2 regions of the Massilia sp. BHUDP2 genome follow, and region 1 is predicted to be linked to the other one. Evidence: predicted binding sites of a transcription regulator. Region 1 holds the regulator's gene; the other holds the start of a gene.

Evidence for each region. Region 1 encodes NrdR, which represses ribonucleotide reductase genes. Its sites were predicted from a motif close to CACNANATNTNGTG; they were not measured.
Region 2: the regulator NrdR is predicted to act here: its motif matches at 5,461-5,474, upstream of ACK6C6_RS01740 (ribonucleoside-diphosphate reductase subunit alpha).

What each region holds. Positions count from the first base shown of each region.
Region 1 is NZ_JBJUVW010000002.1:970,513-981,094, reverse strand. Features, by position in the region: gene tolA (cell envelope integrity protein TolA) at 1-661, opposite strand, end outside; gene ACK6C6_RS15050 (biopolymer transporter ExbD) at 663-1,094, opposite strand; gene tolQ (protein TolQ) at 1,111-1,794, opposite strand; gene ybgC (tol-pal system-associated acyl-CoA thioesterase) at 1,840-2,244, opposite strand; gene ACK6C6_RS15035 (SDR family oxidoreductase) at 2,592-3,338, opposite strand; ZMP/ZTP riboswitch at 3,473-3,589, shown strand; gene glyA (serine hydroxymethyltransferase) at 3,685-4,932, shown strand; gene nrdR (transcriptional regulator NrdR) at 4,980-5,438, shown strand; gene pilV (type IV pilus modification protein PilV) at 5,580-6,095, shown strand; gene ACK6C6_RS15015 (PilW family protein) at 6,122-7,024, shown strand; gene ACK6C6_RS15010 (pilus assembly protein) at 7,030-7,746, shown strand; gene ACK6C6_RS15005 (type IV pilin protein) at 7,746-8,195, shown strand; gene ACK6C6_RS15000 (GspH/FimT family protein) at 8,192-8,761, shown strand; gene ribD (bifunctional diaminohydroxyphosphoribosylaminopyrimidine deaminase/5-amino-6-(5-phosphoribosylamino)uracil reductase RibD) at 8,840-9,928, shown strand; gene ACK6C6_RS14990 (riboflavin synthase) at 9,934-10,560, shown strand; gene ACK6C6_RS14985 (M16 family metallopeptidase) at 10,562-10,582, opposite strand, start outside.
Region 2 is NZ_JBJUVW010000001.1:385,804-396,385, reverse strand. Features, by position in the region: gene ACK6C6_RS01755 (PAS domain S-box protein) at 1-321, shown strand, start outside; gene ACK6C6_RS01750 (DUF4256 domain-containing protein) at 332-877, opposite strand; gene ACK6C6_RS01745 (ribonucleotide-diphosphate reductase subunit beta) at 1,006-2,115, opposite strand; gene ACK6C6_RS01740 (ribonucleoside-diphosphate reductase subunit alpha) at 2,311-5,247, opposite strand; gene ACK6C6_RS01735 (sigma-54-dependent transcriptional regulator) at 5,744-7,210, opposite strand; gene ACK6C6_RS01730 (two-component system sensor histidine kinase NtrB) at 7,244-8,896, opposite strand; gene ACK6C6_RS01725 (PP0621 family protein) at 8,905-9,156, opposite strand; gene ACK6C6_RS01720 (cytochrome c biogenesis protein CcsA) at 9,153-9,956, opposite strand; gene ACK6C6_RS01715 (ABC transporter ATP-binding protein) at 10,036-10,582, opposite strand, start outside.

The DNA of each region.
Region 1 (10,582 bases):
TGCTGCCCATGGCGCCGGCCATGCGTTTCAGGTCTTCCTGGCGCAGCTTCTCGAGCTTGGCGGCTTCGGCCTTCTCGGCGGCGGCCTTCTGCTTCTTGGCCTCGGCCAGCTTGGCGGCTTCCTCTTTCTTCTTCTTCTCGGCTTCTTCCTTCTTCGCGAGTTCCTTCTTCTGGCGCTCGGCTTCTTCCTTCTTTTTCTTCTCGGCCTCTTCCTTCTTGGCGAGTTCCTTGCGTTCCGCTTCCTTGCGCAGTTCTTCCTTGCGCTCACGCTCCTTCTTCTCGGCCAGCTCGCGCTGTTCCTTCTCCTTGCGTTCCTTCTCGCGCTGCAGCTTGATGTCCGGCTCGACCGGCGCGGGACGTTCCACCGGCGGCGGTTCTACCGGGCGTGGCGGCGGCGCGGGAACCGGCGCGGGCTCGGGTTCGGGCTCCGGCTCAGGGGCGGGCGGAGGCGGGAGCTCCGGCGCGGCGGCGCTCTGGACCGACATGTCCCAGACTTCGGCCTCGACGGCGACCGGCTCGTTGCTCTGCCAGCTGATGCCGAAATACAGGAAACCGAGCAGGATGGCATGCACCGCCACTGCCAGCAGGAAGGCTGGCAGGCGGCTCGGTTCTGGCGGCACGCGGTAGGGCGCGCCGGCGGTGGCAGGCTTCATTGCAGACATGTCACTTGGTGGCCAATCCCACCCGGTTGATGCCCATCTTCTTCGCTTCGGAAATCAGCTGGATCACGTCGTCGTACTTGCTCTCGCGGTCGCCTTCGATCAGGACCGGGTAGTCCGGATTTTCTTCGTGCAGGGCGCGCAGGCGGGCGAGCAGGGCGGTGCGGTCGGCCACGTCTTCCATGGCGAGCTTCTGCTTGCCGCCGACGCCGATCGACAGCTTGTTGTCGGTCTGGACCGCGACGCGGATATAGGTGTCCGGCGGCAGCGCCGACTTCTCGGCGGCTGGCAGGTTCACCACGCTCGGCGCCTCGTTGGCCGGCACCGCCATGAAGATGATGAGCAGCACCAGCATCACGTCGATGTAGGGCACGACGTTGATCTCGGATTTGAAAGCGCGTTTGCGTCCGCTGCGCAGGCTGCTGTTAAAGGCCATCCCGGTCCTCCGTCGATCAGCGCGCCTGGCGCTGCAGGATGTTCGAGAATTCTTCGACGAAGCTCTCGAAGCGGATCGCCAGGCGATCGATGTCGTGGGTGAAGCGGTTGTACGCCACCACCGCCGGAATCGCGGCGAACAGGCCGATCGCGGTGGCGATCAGCGCTTCGGCGATGCCGGGGGCGACCACGGCCAGGGTGGCCTGCTGCACGTTGGCCAGGCCGCGGAAGGCGTTCATGATGCCCCACACGGTGCCGAGCAGGCCGATGTAGGGGGAGACCGAGCCGACCGAGGCCAGGAAGTTCAGGTGGATGTCGAGGGCGTCGAGTTCGCGCTGGAAGGCGGCGCGCATGGCGCGGCGCGAGCCGTCCAGTACCGGACCCATGTCGTTCATGTCGCGCGCGGCCTGCTTGCCCTTGATGAATTCGCCCATGCCCGACTCGAAGATGCGGGCCAGCGGACCGCTCTGGTCGCGCTGGGCGCTGGCGCTCTGGTGCAGGGTGTGCAGGTTGCCGCCGGCCCAGAAGCTGCGCTCGAACTGCTCGGTCTGGCTGCGCGCGGCGCGCAGGGCGAAAGTCTTGCGGAAGATATAAGTCCAGCTGACGATCGAGAGGATCAGCAACAGGGCCATGATCAGCTGCACCAGCACGTGGGCATTGGAGATCAGGGCGGTCAACGAAAGGTCTGGAGTCTCGGTCATCGGGTGGAAGTCTGTTGTCTAATATCTTGTCAAATGAACATGCGCCTACGCGGCGCGCATTTTATCAGCAGCCTGCTCGGGAAGCGAACGCGGGCGCATGGTGGCGGTGTCGACGCAGCCGACCTTGACGCTGGCGCTGGTGAGCAGCAGCTCGCCCTTCCAGGCCTGCTGGGCGAACTGGACCGATGCGCGGCCGAGCTTTTCGACCGTGGTGCGAATGGTCAGCACGTCGTCCAGGCGCGCCGGCGCATGGTAGTCTAGGGAAGCGCTTTTGACGACGAAGGCGGCGCCCTCGGCCTCCAGCAATTCCTGCTGGCCGACGCCTGCCGCGCGCAGCCATTCGGTGCGCGCACGTTCAAAGAACTTCAGGTAATTGGCGTAAAACACGATGCCACCGGCGTCGGTATCTTCGTAATAGACCCTGACTGTCCAGTCAAAAGCTGAAGGCATTTCCCCTGCCATTTAAATGAAAATAGGAAACATTTTACGCGATTTTTACCCTCCTTATGTACGTTTGCGAACATATAGGAAGGAAATGGTCGGGCGTGCCTATCGGTAAGGCAATGTCGGCGCGTAATAGTAGACGTGAAACATAGCCGAAAGGCCAATAACTGTAACACTTTCTCACAATTGCCGAGCGCCCGATACATACGAGCAATATCGAGCGTATCGATCGTAGCGTGGGCGGGTCTCCCGCCCACGCGGTGATTGTCGGCGGCGCCGTCGCCAATCGGTGTGGAAGGGTGGTGGTCCGCGTGGGCAAGAAACTTGCCCACCCTACGAAAACGAGACGCTACTTAAGTGCGCTTGATGGCGAAGGGCGAGAAGCCCTGGCAGGTCGGCATCAGTTCGATGCTGTTCACGTTCATGTGCGGCGGCAGGGTCGCGATCCAGTAGGCCGTGGCGGCGATGTCCTCGGCGCTCAGGGGCGTCGTGCCTTCGTACACCTTGGCCGCGGCCGCGTCGTCGCCCTTGAAGCGCACGTTCGAGAACTCGGTGCCGCCGCACAGTCCCGGCGCCAGGTTGGTGGCGCGCACGCCGGTGCCGACCAGGTCGGCCCGCAGGTTCAGGGTGAACTGTTCCACGAAGGCCTTGGTGGCGCCGTACACGTTGCCGCCCGGGTAGGGGTAGTGGCCCGCCACCGAGCCCAGGTTGATGACCAGGCCGCTGCCGCGCGCCACCATGCTGGGGAGCACGGCGCGGGTCATGGTCACCAGGCCCTGGCAGTTGGTGGCGATCATGGTGTCCCAGTCTTCCAGCGGCACCTCGTGCGCCGGCTTGGTGTTCAGCGCCAGGCCCGCATTGTTGATGAGCACGTCGATGTCGCGCCAGCCTTCCGGCAGGCTGCTCAAAGCGGCCTCGATCGAGGCGCGGCTGGTGACGTCCAGCGTGACCGCCAGGGCGCTGTCGCCCAGTTCGCGCGCCAGCTCTTCGACGCGCTCGGTGCGGCGCGCGGCGAGGATGGCGCGGTGGCCGTTCTGGACGAAAATGCGCGCCATCGCGGCGCCGAAGCCGGCCGAAGCGCCGGTGATAAAGACGATCATGGTAGGTCCTGAGGGCAAAGGAGCTGAAAATTGTAGCCGAAATGGCCAGCATCCCGCTGGCCGCCCCGAGCTTGTTAAGACGACAGCAGTTTCCTTGCCCTAAGAGGCCCGGATCACATACAATCAGCTGAATTCACGTCTCACGTAACTGGCGAAACACCGTGCGCCCGCATCCTGAAGCGGCCACGGCAAAGGTGGAGACCCACCGGGGAACCTGAGACGCCAACTCGCCGTTCGCCTGGGCAGCCACAACTGGTACGTGTCGTATCGGGCTGCCTTGCGCCGCTGGTCCCGCTGCCCGCACTGCGCTGCCGTTGTCTGGTATTTCTCTCGATTGGAGTTTTACATGTTTGCAAAAGATCATACGCTTGCCAATGTCGACCCGGAACTGTGGGATGCCATCCAGAAGGAAAACCTTCGCCAGCAAGACCACATCGAACTGATCGCTTCGGAGAACTACACCTCGCCGGCGGTGATGGAAGCGCAGGGCTCGCAGCTGACCAATAAATACGCCGAAGGCTATCCAGGCAAGCGCTACTACGGCGGCTGCGAATACGTCGACGTCGCCGAGCAGCTGGCAATCGACCGCCTGAAGCAGCTGTTCGGCGCCGAAGCCGCTAACGTGCAGCCGAACTCGGGCTCGCAGGCCAACCAGGGCGTGTTCTTCGCCATGCTCAAGCCAGGCGACACCATCATGGGCATGTCGCTGGCCGAAGGCGGCCACCTGACCCACGGCATGGCCCTGAACATGTCGGGCAAATGGTTCAACGTCGTTTCCTACGGCCTGACCGAGCAGGAAGACATCGACTACGAGGCCATGGAACGCCTGGCCCGCGAGCACAAGCCGAAGATGATCATCGCCGGCGCTTCCGCTTTCGCCCTGCGCATCGACTTCGAGCGCTTCGCCCGCATCGCCAAGGAAGTCGGCGCCTACTTCATGGTCGACATGGCCCACTACGCCGGCCTGATCGCCGCGGGCGAGTACCCGAACCCGGTGCCGCACGCCGACTTCGTCACCTCGACCACCCACAAATCGCTGCGCGGCCCGCGCGGCGGCATCATCCTGATGAAGGCCGAGTACGAAAAGCAGATCAACTCGGCGATTTTCCCGGGCATCCAGGGTGGTCCGCTGATGCACGTCATCGCCGGTAAAGCGGTCGCCTTCAAGGAAGCGCTGTCGCCGGAGTTCAAGGAATACCAGAAGCAGGTGGTCAAGAACGCCAGCGCCCTGGCCAATACCCTGACCGAGCGCGGCCTGCGCATCGTCTCGGGCCGCACCGAGTCGCACGTGATGCTGGTCGACCTGCGTTCGAAAGGCCTGACCGGCAAGGAAGCGGAAGCGATCCTGGGCCAGGCACACATGACCTGCAACAAGAACGGCATCCCGAACGACCCGCAGAAGCCTTTCGTCACCTCGGGCATCCGCCTGGGCAGCCCGGCTTTCACCACCCGCGGCTTCAAGGAAGAAGACGCGGTCAAGGTCGGCCACCTGATCGCCGACGTGCTGGACAACCCGCACGACGCGGCTACCATCGAGCGCGTCAAGGCGGAAGTGAAGCAGCTGACCGACAAGTATCCGGTCTACGCGAAGTAAGCAACCCAGGGCCGCTCGCTGCGGCCCTTTTTGAATCCCCGGCGCCCATGAAATGTCCGTTCTGCCAGCATGAAGATACCCAGGTCCTCGACACCCGCGTGTCCGAGGAGGGGGACGCCATCCGCCGGCGCCGGCGCTGCGCGAAGTGCGACAAGCGCTTCACCACCTACGAGCGCATCGAATTGTCGATGCCGATCATCGTCAAGAAGAACGGCAGCCGCACCGAGTTCTCGTCGAACAAGCTGCGCGGCAGCCTGATGCTGGCGCTACGCAAGCGCCCGGTCGCGGCCGAGGCCATCGACACCGCGGTCGCCACCATCGAGGAAAAGCTCCTGACCAGCGGCTTGCGCGAGGTGGACACCGGCTACGTCGGCGAGCTGGTGATGCAGGAACTCAAGCGCCTCGACAAGATCGCCTACATCCGCTTCGCCTCGGTGTACAAGAATTTCGAAGACCTGGCCGAGTTCCAGGAGGCGATCGCCGAAGTCGGCCAGCCCCGCAAATAAGCGCTGTAGCAAACGCCGCCACCTAAGCCCGGCAGTTCCCCAAACCCGATTGCGCCAGCTCACGGCTGGCCCCGCCACGCCTGATAACTTCGCAGCTCGCAAGCGCTGGCTGCTTGCGCAGGCTAACGAGGGGAGGGCGCCGTGCAGGGGAAGGCTCATGGTTTCACGCTGGCCGAGGTGCTGGTCGCATTGTTCGTGCTGGCGGTCGGCATCGTCGGCGCGGGCGCCACCCAGCTCAGCGCCGAACGCACCCGCCAGCAGTCGGCGCTGATGTCAGAGGCGGCCCAGCTGGCAGCCTCGCTGTCGGCGCGCATGCAGGTCAATCCCGCGCTGGCAAGCCTGCCCGACGGCGCCAATCCCTACCTGGCCTTGTCCTACGACGCAGGGAGCGGCCCGCCCGTGGCCGGCGCCAGCTGCTTCGACGCCGCCTGCACGCCGGCCCAGCTGGCCGAGTTCGACCTGCATGAAATCCGCCAGGCGGTGCATGCGCAATTCCCGCGCGGCCGCATCGCGGTGTGCCGCGACAGCTCGCCCTGGGACAGCGCCGATGGACGCCCGCGCTGGAGCTGCGACGGCAATGCGGACGCCCTGCCGGTCGTCAAGCTGGGCTGGCAGGGTAGCGGCGATGCGCCCGGCTACGTGGGGGTGCTCCGATGATGCGCCGCGCACACCGGGAGCGGGGGATGACGATGCCCGAACTGCTGGTCGCCATGGTCGTCGGCCTGGGCGTGCTGCTGGCCGCCGCCAGCCTGTTCATCTGGGCCAACCGCGCCTTCGCCGCGCAGGTGGAGACGGCTGCGATGGACGATGCCGGACGCTACGCGCTGGAGGCGGTCGCGCGCGCCGTGCGCCAGTCGGCGGCGGCCGACTGGGAGGAGCACAGCAGCGGACCGGAGCCGGACGCGCCGGCACGCCTGTCCGGGCTCGATGCCCGCCGGGTCAGCCAGACTGGCTTCGGCATCGACAATGCGCCGGTCGACGCCATCAACGGCAGCGACGTGCTGGCGATCCGCTTCCCCGGCACCGGTGCGCCGCCCAACGGCGACGGCACCAGCCTCGATTGCGCCGGCTTCGCCGTGCACCGCAACGAGGAAGGCTGGAGCATCTTCTACGTCGCCCGCAATGCCCAGGGCGACACCGAGCTGCGCTGCAAGTACCGCGGCGCCAGCGCCTGGTCGGCGGATGCGGTGGTGGGCGCCGTCGACAGCTTCCAGGTGCTGTACGGGCTCGATGGCGACGCCGACGGCACGCCCGAGCGCTACCTGAACGCCAGCGCGCTGGCCGGGCTGGACGCGGGCCTGGTATTGGTGGGCAGCACCCCCGCCGAGCGCGACGCCGACCTGCGCCGGCGCACCCACTGGAAGAAGATCGCCAGCGTGCGCGTGGCCCTGTTGCTGCGCGGGCCGGCCAGCCGGCTCGCCTCGGCACGCGAGCTGGTGTACGACTTGTTCGGGCGCGACTATGGCGCGCTCGCCGGCATGGATGCCGGCACGCGCCTGCACGAGACCGCCCTGTCCGAAGACGACGGGCCGCGCTACCGCAAGGTGTTCGGCACCACGATCGCCTTGCCTGCGCGGGTGCGCTGAGGCCGATGCGCACCTCCGTCCACCCGCCATGCCGCGCCGCCCAGCATGGCGTCGCGCTGCTCACGGCGCTGCTGCTGATGCTCGCCGTGCTGTTGAGCAGCATTGCGGCGGCGCGCACGGCGATCAGCGGCGCGCGCGCCGCCGGCCATGAGCGCGACCGGCTGCTGGCGCTGCAGGCCGCGATGGCCGCGCTGGCGGATGCCGAGCACGACATCGAAGGCGGCGCGGATCCGGGCTCGGCGCGCGCCGCCGCGCTGGCGCAGGCCACCCCGGCCGTGTTCGCCCCCGGCTGCGGCGGCGGCAGGCCCTATGACGGCCTGTGCGAGCACGCGCCGGACGCGCGCGCGGTATTCGCCCTGCTGGCGGACGACGACGGCCCGGCGGTCCCGCTCGGGACCTTCACCGGCGCGCTGCTTCCCGTGGGAGAGGGAGCGCTGCCAAGCCAGGCGCCGCGCTACCTGATCGAACGGATGCCGGCAGCGGGCGGCGCGCTGCTGTACCGGGTGAGTGCGCTCGGCTTCGGCAGCGTGGCGACCACCCAGGTGGCGCTGCAGGCCTATTACCGCAAGCTGCCGGCCGGTCCGGCAGAAGAATCAGACCCGCAAGCGCCGGCGCCCGCGCCGCCCGCCTTGCCGGGCACGGCGGGCGGACCCGGCATCCGGGTTGGCTGGCGCGAGATCGGCAACTGGCACGAGGCCGTGGCGGCGGGAACGGAGGGGTGATGAAGCGCTGTCGTGGGTTCACGCTGGTGGAGCTGCTGGTCGTGCTGGCGATCGTCTCGATCCTCGCCGCGATCGCCTACCCGGGGTATGCGCGCCACGTGGTCAAGGCGCGCCGGGTCGAGGCCCAGCTGGCGCTGGTCGATGCCATGCAGCGCCAGGAACAGTATCGCGCCCTGCACCATACCTATGTGGCGTTCTCGGTCGCCTCCACGGATGCGGACAGCCGCCAGTTCCGCTGGTGGCTGGGTTCGCGTCCGCAGGACAGCGCCTACGAGCTCGACGGGCGCGCCTGCGAAGGGCAGGCGATCAGTCAGTGCATCGCGCTGCGCGCCCGGCCGGGCACCGCGAACGTCGACACCGGCTTCAGCGATCCCGACTGCGGTGAGCTGCGTCTGGACAGCACCGGTGCACAGGGCGCGAGCGGCAGCGGGCCGCGCTGCTGGCCATGAGCGGCCCCGTCCAGAGCCGCGCCGCCGAGGGCGCCACCCTGGCCGAGCTCGCCGTGGTGCTGGCCATCGCCGCCGTGGCCTTCGCGGTCGCCGCGCCGGACTTGCACGCCTTGCTGGCTTCCCAGCAGATCAGGGCGGCGGCCGGCGAACTGCATGACGCCATCCTGCATACGCGGGCGCAGGCGATCGCCCGCAACGAACAGGTCAAGCTGGTGCCGCGCGACCCGGCCGGGGCCGACTGGACGCGCGGCTGGACCGTCTTCATCGACCGCGACGGCGACCGCCAGCCGGGAATCGGCGACGAGATACTGGCGGTCCACGGGCCGCTGCCGCAAGGGCTGAGGATCGACTTTTCCTTCACCCAGTCAGCGCCGCCCCAGTACATCGCCTACAATGGCGCCGGACGCAGCTGCAGCGACAGCAACGGCGGCGCGTCGCGGCTCGGCACGCTGTCCATGTTCCACGGTGGGCACACCCGGCGTATTAAAATCAACATGCTCGGACGCGTACGGCAGTGCAACCCGGCGCGCGACGATGGCTGCGACGGCGCCCAGGCGCCGCCCTAACTCCCGGCTGCGGGCTTGATAGCGGAACGGAATACCTTGGCAAACGATACGGCACAGATTCACAACGATACCGACGGCATGGCGCTGGCCCTGGCCTGGGCGGCGAAAGGCATGTTGATTACGGCGCCGAATCCCCGGGTCGGCTGCGTGATCGTGCGCGACGGCGTCGTGATCGGCGCCGGCCACACCCAGCCCGCCGGGCAGGCGCATGCCGAGATCGAGGCGATGCGCGACGCGCGCCAGCGCGGCCACGACGTGGCCGGCGCCACCGCCTACGTCACGCTGGAGCCCTGCAGCCATTACGGGCGCACGCCGCCGTGCTCGAACGCGCTGGTGCAGGCAGGAATCAAGCGCGTGGTGGCCGCCATGCTCGACCCGAATCCGCTGGTCGCCGGCCGCGGCCTGGCCCAGCTGGAGGCGGCCGGCATCGCCGTCACCTCGGGTATCCTGGCCGAACAGGCCCATGAGCTGAACATCGGCTTCTTCTCGCGCATGCGGCGCGGCCTGCCCTGGGTGCGCCTGAAGGTCGCCGCCAGCCTGGACGGCGCCACCGCGCTGGCCGATGGCGAAAGCCAGTGGATCACCGGCCCGGAAGCCCGCGCCGACGGCCACGCCTGGCGCGCCCGCGCGCAGGCGATCCTGACCGGCATCGGCACGGTCAAGGCCGACGACCCGCAGCTGACCGTGCGCGGCATCGACACCCCCTTGCCGCCGCGCCGCGTGATCGTCGACAGCCGGCTCGAGATCGACCTCGGCGCGCGCATCCTGCAGGGAGAGCCGTGCTGGATCGTCGCAGCCCTCGAGGCACCAGAAAAGGCGGCGCTGCTGCGCGCGGCCGGCCATGAAGTCATCCTGCTGCCGAATGCGACGGGCAAGGTCGACCTGCCGGCCCTGATGCGCGAGCTCGGCCGGCGCGAGATCAACGAAGTGCACGTGGAAGCCGGTTCGAAATTGAATGCGTCGATGGTGCGCGAAGGCTGCGTCGACGAACTGCTGGTTTACCTGGCCCCGAGCCTGATCGGGCCGGGGCAGGGCATGTTCGCGCTGTCGCCGCTGGCGAAGCTTAGCGACCAGCGCCGGCTGCGCTTCCACGACCTGGCGCGGGTCGGCGAGGACATCCGCATCCTGGCCCGCTTCGCCCAACCTGACATCACTACGAAGGAATAAACCGTATGTTTACTGGAATCGTCGCCGCCGTCGGCAACATCACGTCGGTCACCCCGTTGGAGGGCGGCTCGTTCGCGGGCGTGCGCCTGGAAGTCGATGCCGGCCCGCTGGGCCTGGCGGACGTCGCGCTGGGCGACTCGATCGCCATCAATGGCGCCTGCATGACCGTGGTCGCCAAGACCGACCAGGCCTTCACCGTGGACGTCTCGCGCGAAAGCCTGAGCAAGACCGTGGGCCTCGAAGCACCCGGCGAAGTCAACCTGGAAAAGGCGCTGACCCTGGCCGAGCGCCTGGGCGGCCACCTGGTTTCCGGCCACGTGGACGGGCTGGGCACGGTGCACAGCTTCGAGCCCGTGGGCGAGTCGCGCGAACTGGTGATCGACGCCCCGGCCGAGCTGGCCAAATTCCTGGCCTACAAGGGTTCGGTGGTGGTCAACGGCGTCTCGCTGACCGTCAACCGGGTCGAGGATGTCGAAGGCGAGGCGGGCAAGATGTGCCGCTTCTCGATCAACCTGATCCCCCACACGATCGAGGTCACCACCCTCAAGCACCTGAAGGCCGGGTCGAAGGTGAACCTCGAGATCGACCTGATCGCGCGCTACGTGGAGCGCATGCTGTCGGCCAGGGGCTGATTCAGCCGCCCGGCGCCGCGCT
Region 2 (10,582 bases), on a different contig from region 1:
CAGATGCTGGGCATGTGCCTGGAAGCGGCCGGCCACGCCGTCATGATCGAGCACGATTCGCAGCAGGCGCTGGAACGGGCCAGTACCTGGCTGCCCGAGGTGTGCATCCTCGATATCGGGCTGCCGGGGATGGATGGAAACGAGCTGGCGCGCCACTTGCGCGCGCAGCCGGAGACCTCGAAGGCGACCCTGATCGCCTTGACGGGCTATGGTCAGGAGCAGGACCGCCAGAACGCCATGGCAGCCGGATTCGACCATCACCTGGTCAAGCCGGTGGCGGCGCCGGACTTGCTGGCGCTGGTCGCCAAGGCGCAGCGCTAGCACGCCTGGCTTACACGGTCAGCAGACCACGAAAGCCACGCGCCGCGTAATAGGACTCGGCGCCGTTGTGGTAGACGAATACCCGGCCGTAGCGGCGGTCGCAGAACAGCGCGCCGCCCAGCTCCCGCACGTCCGGGGGCGTCGCGATCCAGCTCGAGGTCTTGCGGTCGAATTCGCCCAGCGTCTGCAGGTGGCGGTACTGTTCTTCGGTCAGCAGCGCAATGCCCATGCTGGCGGCCACCTCCTCCGCACTGCTGCGCGGCTTGTTTTCCTTGCGCGCGTCCAAAGCGGCGCGGTCGTAGCAGATGCTGCGCCGGCCTGCCGGCGATTCCGGGGAACAGTCGCAGAAGACGATGCTGCCGCTCGCTTCGTCCATGCCGACGACGTCCGGTTCGCCGCCGCTCGCTTCCATTTGCGCCAGCGCATCCAGCGCGGCGGGATGGTCTGCGAGTCTTGCCGCTACCTCGGACCAATCAACTCCCGCGTGGCGGTGCATGTTCTTGTCGAAGCGGGTCTTCACTGTCTGCAGCAGTTCCTTGGCTTGTTCCGGGCGCATGGCTGGTCTTGTCCTCTCATGGTGATGACTGCGATCAGGAACGCAAACTTAGCACAGCTCCGGAGGCGGGCATGAAAAACCCGGCTGCCGTTGCCGGCAGCCGGGTTTCGTGAGTCCGATGCGGGAGATCAGTCCCAGCTCAGCGCACCGCCGGTCTGGTACTCGGTCACGCGCGTCTCGAAGAAGTTACGCTCCTTCTTCAGGTCGATCATCTCGCTCATCCACGGGAACGGGTTCTCTTCGTTCGGGAACAGCGGATCCAGGCCGATCTGCACCGAGCGGCGGTTGGCGATGAAGCGCAGGTAGCTCTTGAACATCGGGGCGTTCAGGCCCAGCACGCCGCGCGGCATGGTGTCTTCGGCGTAGCGGTACTCGAGTTCGACGGCTTCCAGGAACAGGGCCTTGAGCTCTTCGCGGAAGGCCGGGGTCCACAGTTGCGGGTTTTCCATCTTGATCGTGTTGATCAGGTCGATGCCGAAGTTCACGTGCATCGACTCGTCGCGCAGGATGTACTGGTACTGCTCGGCGGCGCCGGTCATCTTGTTCTGACGACCGAGCGCCAGGATCTGGGTGAAGCCGACGTAGAAGAACAGGCCTTCCATCAGGCAGGCGAACACGATGATCGACTTCAGCAGCTTCTGGTCGTTTTCCAGGGTGCCGGTCTTGAAGTCAGGATCGGTCAGGACGTTGATGAACGGGATCAGGAACTGGTCCTTGTCGTGGATCGACGCGATCTCGTTGTAGGCGTTGAATATCTCGCGCTCGTCCAGGCCCAGCGATTCGACGATGTACTGGTAAGCGTGGGTGTGGATCGCCTCTTCGAAAGCCTGGCGCAGCAGGTACTGGCGGCATTCCGGCGCCGTGATGTGGCGGTAGGTGCCCAGCACGATGTTGTTGGCGGCCAGCGAGTCGGCGGTCACGAAGAAGCCGAGGTTGCGCTTGACCAGGCGGCGCTCGTCTTCCGACAGGCCGTTCGGGCTCTTCCACAGCTCGATGTCGCGCTGCATGTTCACTTCCTGCGGCATCCAGTGGTTCGCGCAGCCGGCCAGGTACTTGTCCCATGCCCACTTGTACTTGAACGGCACCAGCTGGTTCACGTCGGTCTGGCCGTTGATGATGCGCTTGTCGTCGGCGTTGACGCGCTTGGCGACTTCGGCGGAGGCAGGTGCGGCTTCGCCGGCGGCTTGCGGTGCGCGCGGGGCTGGTGAGGTAGTCGGTTCGTCGTCCCAAGAGAGCATGGTGTTATTCCTTTTTTCGTGGCCTCCTCGATTGGTGGGCCGTTAAGTATTCAGGGTGGTCGTCATTCGCGGATGGAAGCCAAGCGTTAGTGGTGCACTACGGACTTGGATTCCGGCCTTCGCCGGAATGACGGTTTTGAGCTTAGTGGTACAAAGTGCTGCCGGGCCGTCAGGCCGGGCAGCACGTTTAGTGGCTTATTGGCAGGCTTCGCACTCGTCGAAGCCGGCGTCGCCCGGACGCAGGTAGCAGGCGGCGCCTTCCACCACTTCCGCGCTGGCAGCGGCCGGTGCCGCCGGAGCGGCAGCCACCGGACCGTTCGCTGCTGGAGCAGCGTGGCCGGCCACCAGGCCGCCCGAGACCGGCACCGCGTTCAGGGCGCCGGTGCGGGTGGTCGACTTCTCCATGTGCGTCGCCGCGATGGTGCGCAGGTAGTAGGTGGTCTTCAGGCCGCGCAGCCAGGCCAGTTTATAGGTCTCGTCCAGCTTCTTGCCCGAGGCGCCGGCCATGTAGATGTTCAGCGATTGGGCCTGGTCGATCCACTTCTGGCGGCGCGAGGCGGCTTCCACCAGCCACTTCGGCTCGACTTCGAACGCGGTGGCGTAGATGTCGCGCAGGTCTTGCGGCACGCGGTCGATCTTGGAGAGCGAACCGTCGAAGTATTTCAGGTCGGCGATCATCACTTCGTCCCACAGGTCGCGCGCCTTCAGGTCGCGCACCAGGTAGGAGTTGATCTCGGTGAACTCGCCCGACAGGTTCGACTTCACGTACAGGTTCTGGAAGGTCGGCTCGATGCAGGCCGACACGCCGATGATGTTCGAGATGGTCGCGGTCGGGGCGATCGCCACGCAGTTCGAGTTACGCATGCCGAATTGCTTGATGCGCTCGCGCACCACGGTCCAGTCCATCGATTCGCTGGTGTCCTGCTCCAGGTAGCCGCCGCGTTCTTCCGCCAGCAGCTTGATCGAGTCCTGCGGCAGGATGCCGCGGTCCCACAGCGAACCTTCGTAGGTCTCGTAGCGGCCGCGCTCTTCGGCCAGCTCGGTCGAGGCCAGGTAGGCGTAGTAGCAGACGGCTTCCATCGACTTGTCGGCGAATTCGACTGCTTTCTCCGAGGCGAACGGCACGCGCATCATATGCAGGCAGTCCTGGTGGCCCATGATGCCCATGCCCACCGGGCGGTGGCGCAGGTTCGAGTTGCGCGCCTTGTCCACGGCGTAGTAGTTGATGTCGATGACGTTGTCCAGCATGCGCATCGCGGTGCGGATGGTCTTCTGCAGCTTGGCGTGGTCCAGGCCCTCACCCTTCATGTGCTGCGGCAGGTTCACCGAGCCCAGGTTGCAGACGGCGATCTCGTCGGCGCTGGTGTTCAGCGTGATCTCGGTGCACAGGTTCGACGAGTGCACCACGCCGACGTGCTGCTGCGGCGAGCGGATGTTGCACGGATCCTTGAAGGTGATCCACGGGTGGCCGGTCTCGAACAGCATCGACAGCATCTTGCGCCACAGGTCGAGGGCTTCGACCTTCTTGTACACGGTCATTTCGCCGCGGGCAGCCTTGGCTTCATAGGCGACGTAGGCTTCTTCGAAGGCCTTGCCGACCTTGTCGTGCAGGTCCGGGGTTTCGCTCGGCGAGAACAGGCTCCAGTGGCCCTTCTCCATCACGCGCTTCATGAACAGGTCCGGAATCCAGTTCGCGGTGTTCATGTCGTGGGTGCGGCGGCGATCGTCGCCGGTGTTCTTGCGCAGGTCGAGGAATTCCTCGATGTCCATGTGCCAGGTTTCCAGGTAGGCGCAGACCGCGCCCTTGCGCTTGCCGCCCTGGTTCACCGCCACGGCGGTGTCGTTGACCACTTTCAGGAACGGGACCACGCCCTGCGACTTGCCGTTGGTGCCCTTGATGCGCGAGCCCAGCGCGCGGACCGGGGTCCAGTCGTTGCCCAGGCCGCCGGCGAACTTCGACAGCAGCGCGTTTTCCTTGATCGCGTCGTAGATGCCTTCCAGGTCGTCGCCGACGGTGGTCAGGTAGCACGAGGACAGCTGCGAGCGGCGGGTGCCCGAGTTGAACAGGGTCGGGGTCGAGCTCATGAAGTCGAACGACGACAGCAGGTTGTAGAACTCGATGGCGCGCGCTTCGCGGTCGGCTTCGCGCAGGGCCAGGCCCATCGCGACGCGCATGTAGAAGGCCTGCGGCATCTCGATGCGGGTTTCGCGCACGTGCAGGAAGTAGCGGTCGTACAGGGTCTGCAGGCCGATGTAACCGAACTGCAGGTCGCGGTCGGCGACGATGGCCTTGGCCAGGCGCTCGAGGTCGAACTTGCCCAGTTCTTCGTCCAGCAGCTCGTTCTGGATGCCCTTGGCGACGTACTGCGGGAAGTAGGTGATGTATTCGGCAGCGGCGCCGGCTTGCGGCACTTCGTGGCCGAAGACTTCCTTGCGGATGGTGTGCAGCAGGATGCGCGCGGTGACCTGGCTGTAGGCCGGGTCGGTTTCCATCAGGGCGCGGGCGGCCAGGATGGCCGACTTGTGCAGCTCTTCGACCGGCACGCCGTCGTACAGGTTCTTCAGGGTCTCGGCGACGATGGCGTCGGCGTCGACGTGCTTCTCCAGGCCCGAGCAGGCCGCGTTCACGAGGGCGTGGACGTCGTTGATGTCCAGCGGACGGCGCTCGCCGCCGTCGACCACATGGATCTGCGGCGCGGCGACCGGGGTACCGCCGGCGGCTTCCTTGGCGGCCTTGCGCTCTTCCATGCGCTTGGCGCGGTACAGCACGTATTCGCGGGCGACGTCATGCTCGCCCGAGCGCATCAGCGACAGTTCGACCTGGTCCTGCACGTCTTCGATGTGGAAGGTGCCGCCGTTCGGCTGGCGGCGCACGAGGGCGGCCACCACGTTGTTGGTCAGCTGCTCGACCAGCTCGCGGATGCGCGCCGATGCGGCGCCCTGCCCGCCGGCGACGGCGAGGAAGGCCTTGGTCATCGCGACCGAGATCTTGTGCGGCTCGAAAGCGACCACGGCGCCGTTGCGGCGGATAACCCGGTAGTCACCACGTGCGACGATTTCTGCGGGCGTGGCGGTGGCCGACGCGCCAGGGGTGACGTGCGGATTGATCGAAATGTCTTGTGCTGTTTGCATTGAGCCTCCAGTGAGCAGCGGGTGCCGTTGTTGTCTTGAGCCGGACTTGTCAACCGGACAAAATTTTAAGCAAAGCGATACCCCGCCAGCTGGAACTCCTCACTGGCAACCAAGGATGAGATCAATGCGGCAGGGTAGAAATCGTTGTTAATTCAGTAGCTTGCGGAGCAAGCTTCAAGTCGAACGTGAATCTAGTTTCTTCTGATCCACTACCACTATATCTAGTGCTCGAGCTTGATATGAGACTAATTGTAGTGCCTGACCTAGGTCAGGGCAAGTGACGGAGCCGGTAATTTTTTTTGTTTTTTTTGGTGCGCTGGCTTGACAAGCCCATAGGGCAAGAACGACGGGCGGTATGCGGTGAGTGAGCACTAACCCTGTTCCGGAACGCTGCACAAGGCTTAATCAGCTGCATGCGCGGCGCATCGTTCTTGTGCATTTTGCACTGGCGAAAAGACAACATGATGACATGCCGACTCGCGCTTTTGCAGGAGACTCACGCATGGTCGTCCGGCGCGCAGATCTCCAGCTTCTGCATCTGGTAGCGCAGCTGGCGCACGCTGATGCCGAGCAGGCTCGCCGCCTGGGTGCGGTTGAACTGGGTCTGCTGCAGGGCGCGTCCGATGATGTCGCGCTCGACCTGGCTCAGGTAATCGGGCAGGTTGCTCGGCAGGCCGTTGGGGCCCAGCATGGCGGAAGCGGGCGCCGCCTCCAGCGGGGCAGGCGCAGGCGTCGGCACCGGTTCCGGCAAGGGCGCGGGCACGGGCATGGGCGCCGGCGCGCTCGCGGCCGGTTCGCGCCGCAGCGCGTCGCCCGGCCGTGCCGCCTTGAGCGACAGGTCGCCCACTTCGATCACGCCGTCGTTGGCAAAGGCCAGCGCCCGCTCCAGCACGTTTTCCAGTTCGCGGATATTCCCCGGGAAGGAGTAGGCACGCAGCGCATCGAGCACGCCCGGCCCGAGCGCGGCCTGGCCGGGCCCGGCCAGGCGTGCCAGGATCGCGTCCACCAGCGGCGCCAGGTCGTCGATCCGTTCGCGCAGCGGCGGCAGCGACAGTTCGATCACGTTCAGGCGGTAGAACAAATCCTGCCTGAACCTGCCCTGCTCCACGCATTTCGCCAGGTCCTGGTGGGTGGCGCTGATGATGCGCACGTCCACCGGCTCTTCCGTGGTGGCGCCGATCTTGCGCACGCGCCGCTCCTGGATCGCGCGCAGCAGCTTGACCTGCATCGGCAGCGGCAGGTCGGCCACTTCGTCCAGCATCAGGGTGCCACCGTTGGCGGCCTGGAAGAAGCCGTCGCGCTCTTCGGCCGCGCCGGTGAAGGCGCCCTTGCGGTAGCCGAAGAACTCGGCTTCCATCAGGGTTTCGGGAATGGCGCCGCAGTTCACCGCCACGAACGCCTTGCCGGCGCGCGAACTCTGGGCGTGGATCTCGCGCGCGGCCAGTTCCTTGCCGCTGCCGGACTCGCCGGTGATCGAGATCGGCGCGTTCGAGCGCGCCAGCCGTCCGATCTGGGCGCGCAAGGCCGCCATCGCGCTTGACGTGCCGATCATGCGCGAACCGGGCGCCGCGCCGTCCGCCCAGGGGGCCGGGGCATCAAGCAGTTTCAGGGCCGAGCGCACCATCACGCGCAGCGCATCCAGGGCCACCGGCTTGGAGATGTAGTCGAAGGCCCCGGCCTTGAGCGCCACCACCGCGTTCTCGGCGCTGCCGTAGGCGGTGATGACGGCGATCGGCGTGCCCTTGTGCGAGGCAGTCACCTCGCGCACCAGTTCCAGCCCCAGGCCGTCCGGCAGGCGCATGTCGGTCAGGATCAGCGCGTAGTCGTGTTCCTCGAGCAGGCCGCGCGCCTGCCGCAGCGTGGCCGCGCTGTCGACGTCCAGCCCCATCTTGAGCAGGGTGATCTCGAGCAGTTCGCGCAGGTCGGCTTCGTCGTCGACCACCAGGATGCGGGGTGCGGTCATGGTTCTCTCACACTATATATAGGCAACCGGATCCTAGGCCGGCTGCGAGAAGCTGATCACGAAACGCCCGCTCGCCCGGCGCGGTCCGGTGGCGCTGGGGTCGAAGCGGTATTCGTAGTCGAGCTTCGCGTCGTTGTTCAGGCACAGCTCGCGTGCCAGGTACAGGCCCAGACCCGTACCCTTGCTCGAGGTAGTATAGAAGGGTTCGAACAGGTGGGCGCGCACTTCGGGCGTGATGCCGGGGCCGTCGTCCTGCACGTGCAGCTCGATGCGGCCGGCGGCGTCCAGGGCCGGGAAGATGCGGATGCTGCCGGGCTCGCGGCTGGCATAGCGCACCGCATTGCCCAGCAGGTTGAGCAGCACTTCGTGCAGGTGCAGCGGGTCGAAGCGCAGCGCGCTCGTCCCGGGGTCGCCCAGGTAGACTATATCCTCCGCGAGCCCATGGGTTTCGCAGAATTCGGCCTTCAGCTCGGCGAGAAAGCTGGCCAGCTGCACCGGCTCGCCGTTCGGCTGCACCTTGCGCGACAGCTGCAGGATGTCCTCGACCATGCGGTTCACGCGCGTCACGTTGTCGCCCACGATCTTCAGCAGGCGCACCTCGGCCGGGCCGTGCAGGTCTTCGGCCAGCAGCGCGGTGGCGTGGCCGATCGCCGACAGCGGATTGCGCACCTCGTGCGCGATGCTGGCCGTGAGGCGCCCCATCGAGGCCAGCTTGAGCTGCTGCGCCTGGTTCTCGATGGCGCTGACGTCCTGCATGAACACCACGCTGCGTCCCAGCGCGACATCGAGCGTGTCGACCCGCGCGAAGCGCAGCTTCAGGTGCACCGGCTGGTCGCGCCGGCCGCGCAGGGGGCCTGTGTCTTCCTGGTAGGGCTTGACGGTCACGAACGCAGCGTCTTCGCTCGGCGCGCGCAGCCAGGCGCTGAAGGCTTGCGCCAGCGGTTCCAGCCCCGGCGCCTCGCCCAGCCGGAACGCCGCCACCTCCCCTTCCAGGCCCAGCATGCGGCGCGCCGCCGGGTTGCCGGTGAAGACCGCGCTGTCGTCGCCCACCACCAGGATGCCGTCGCCGACGTCGGCGATCACGATCGCGTTGATCGCCTGCTGGACGCGCAGGTCGACGCCGCGCTGCGCGGCCAGTTCTTCCTGCTTGATCAGGCGCGCCGCCAGGCGGTTCACCACCAGCACGCCGGCGAAGAAGGCGGCGCCGTACAGGCCGGCCTGCATCAGCGAAGGCTGGTTGTCCTGCATGAAGACCTGCCAGGTGGTCTCGGCCAGCAGGAACAGGGTCGCGACCGCGCTCGAAAACAGCGCCAGCGTCAGGGGAGCCAGGATGGCGGCGCCGGCCAGCGGGAACAGGTACAGGATCCCGAGGCCGCTGCGCATGCCGCCGGCTTCCAGGTAGAGCAGCGAGATCACGGCCAGGTCGACCGCGATCTGGCAGCCCAGGTGCAGCGCGAAGCGGCGCCGCCACCATGCGCCGAGCGCGCCGAAGACCAGTGCCGCCGCCAGGTAGAACAGGCAGGCCGGGGTGTTGGCAGCGTCCAGGCGCACGCCCCCGTCGGTGATGCGCACGCCCAGGTAGAGCAGCAGCACCAGCGCGATGACGATGCGGGTAATGGTGAAGGTTTGGAGCGAGCGCCACAGGGTCATGCGCGCTTCGCGGGACAGCACCGCTGCTGGCGACATCGGCCGGCTTACTGCGGCGGCAGGCGCACGTGGCCCGGCGAGCAGTAGTCGTGGCCGTCGGCGTGCACCGCTTCGGAGGCCGGGAAATGGATGCCGCAGTGCGCGCACTGGGTCATGGTTTCGATTTCGGCCAGCGGCGCTTGCGGGGGAGGCTCACGGTGCAGGGGCGGCTGCTGGCGCGCGCCCAGGCCCTTGAGCTTGGCGCGGATCGCCATGACGACCAGCCCGATCAGGAGGATCCAGAAGATGACGCGGCTCATGCCAGTCCCCGGTGCAGGACGACTTCGAGCACGAAGCGGCTGCCGACGTAGGCCAGCGCCAGCGTGGCGAAGCCCGCCAGCGTGAAGCGCAGCGCGGTCTTGCCGCGCCAGCCTTGATAACGGCGGCCCGCCAGCAGCGCCGCGAACAGCAGCCAGGACAGCAGCGCGAACACGCTTTTATGGTCGAGGCGCAGGGCGCGGCCGAACAGCTGTTCGGAGAACACCACGCCCGACAGCACGGTGAGGCTGAGCAGGATGAAGCCGATCCAGATCACGCGGAACAGCAGCTTTTCCATGGTCAGCAGCGCCGGCAGCTGGTCCAGCGCGCTGCCCAGCCAGCCGCCGCTGGCGGCGCGCGTGTGCAGGCGCGCCTCCTGCAGGGCCATCAGCACGGCATGGAAGGCGGCGATGGTGAGCGTGCTGTAGGCCAGCACCGCGACCACGACGTGCCAGCCGAAGGCCGGCGTCTGGCCGTTCAGCGGCAGCAGGCTGCCGGGGAAGACCACCGGCAGCACGCTAGCTGCCACGGCGAAAGGCATGACCAGGCGGCGCATGCCGTCGAGGGCGAAGTTGCGGTTTTCCAGCCAGTAGGCGGCCACCGAGACCCACAGGGCGCTCGAAAGCATGATGGCGAAGCCGACCCGCAGCTGGCCCGGCTCGGCCACGTCGAGCCCGAGCGCGGCGCCATGCACCGCCCAGGCCAGGGCGGTGACGCCTGAGATGACGGCGCCCCGGCGCGACGGCAGCAGGGCGCACACCGCGTACAGCAGGGCCGCGGCGAGGAAGAGGGAGTTCTGCATAATAAGAGTCTACACCATCGGGAAATGGTGGGGGCGGGCCCTCCCCGCCCCTAAGGCCTAATTAAGAGCGTATTTGCAACTAGTCCACCGCAGCCATCCGCAACTCCTCGGTATGATGTCGCTGCTGCTCTTCCATCACCATCCCCCCCAGCTCCCGCTTGAGCGCGTTGAATTCCGGCGCCGCCGGGTCGCGCATGCGCGGAATCTCGACCAGCAGGTCGCGCTTGATCGTCCCCGGCCGGTAGGTCATCACGACGATCCGGTCCGCCAGGTAGACCGCCTCTTCGATGCTGTGGGTAACGAACAGAATGGTCTTCTTCAGCTCGGACCAGATGCGCAGCAGCTCGTCCTGCAGGTTGCGGCGGGTGAGCGCATCCAGGGCGCCGAAGGGCTCGTCCATCAGCATGATCGGCGAATCGAGCGCCAGCACGCGCGCGATCGCCACGCGCTGGCGCATGCCGCCCGACAGGTCCTTGGGAAAGCGCTGCCGGAAGTCGCTCAGCGACAGCATCCCCAGCAGGTCGCCGACCCGCGCGCGGATCTCGGCCTTGCCCAGGCCCTTGATGTGCAGGCCGAAGCCGATGTTGTCCTCGACCGTCATCCAGGGGAACAGCGCATATTCCTGG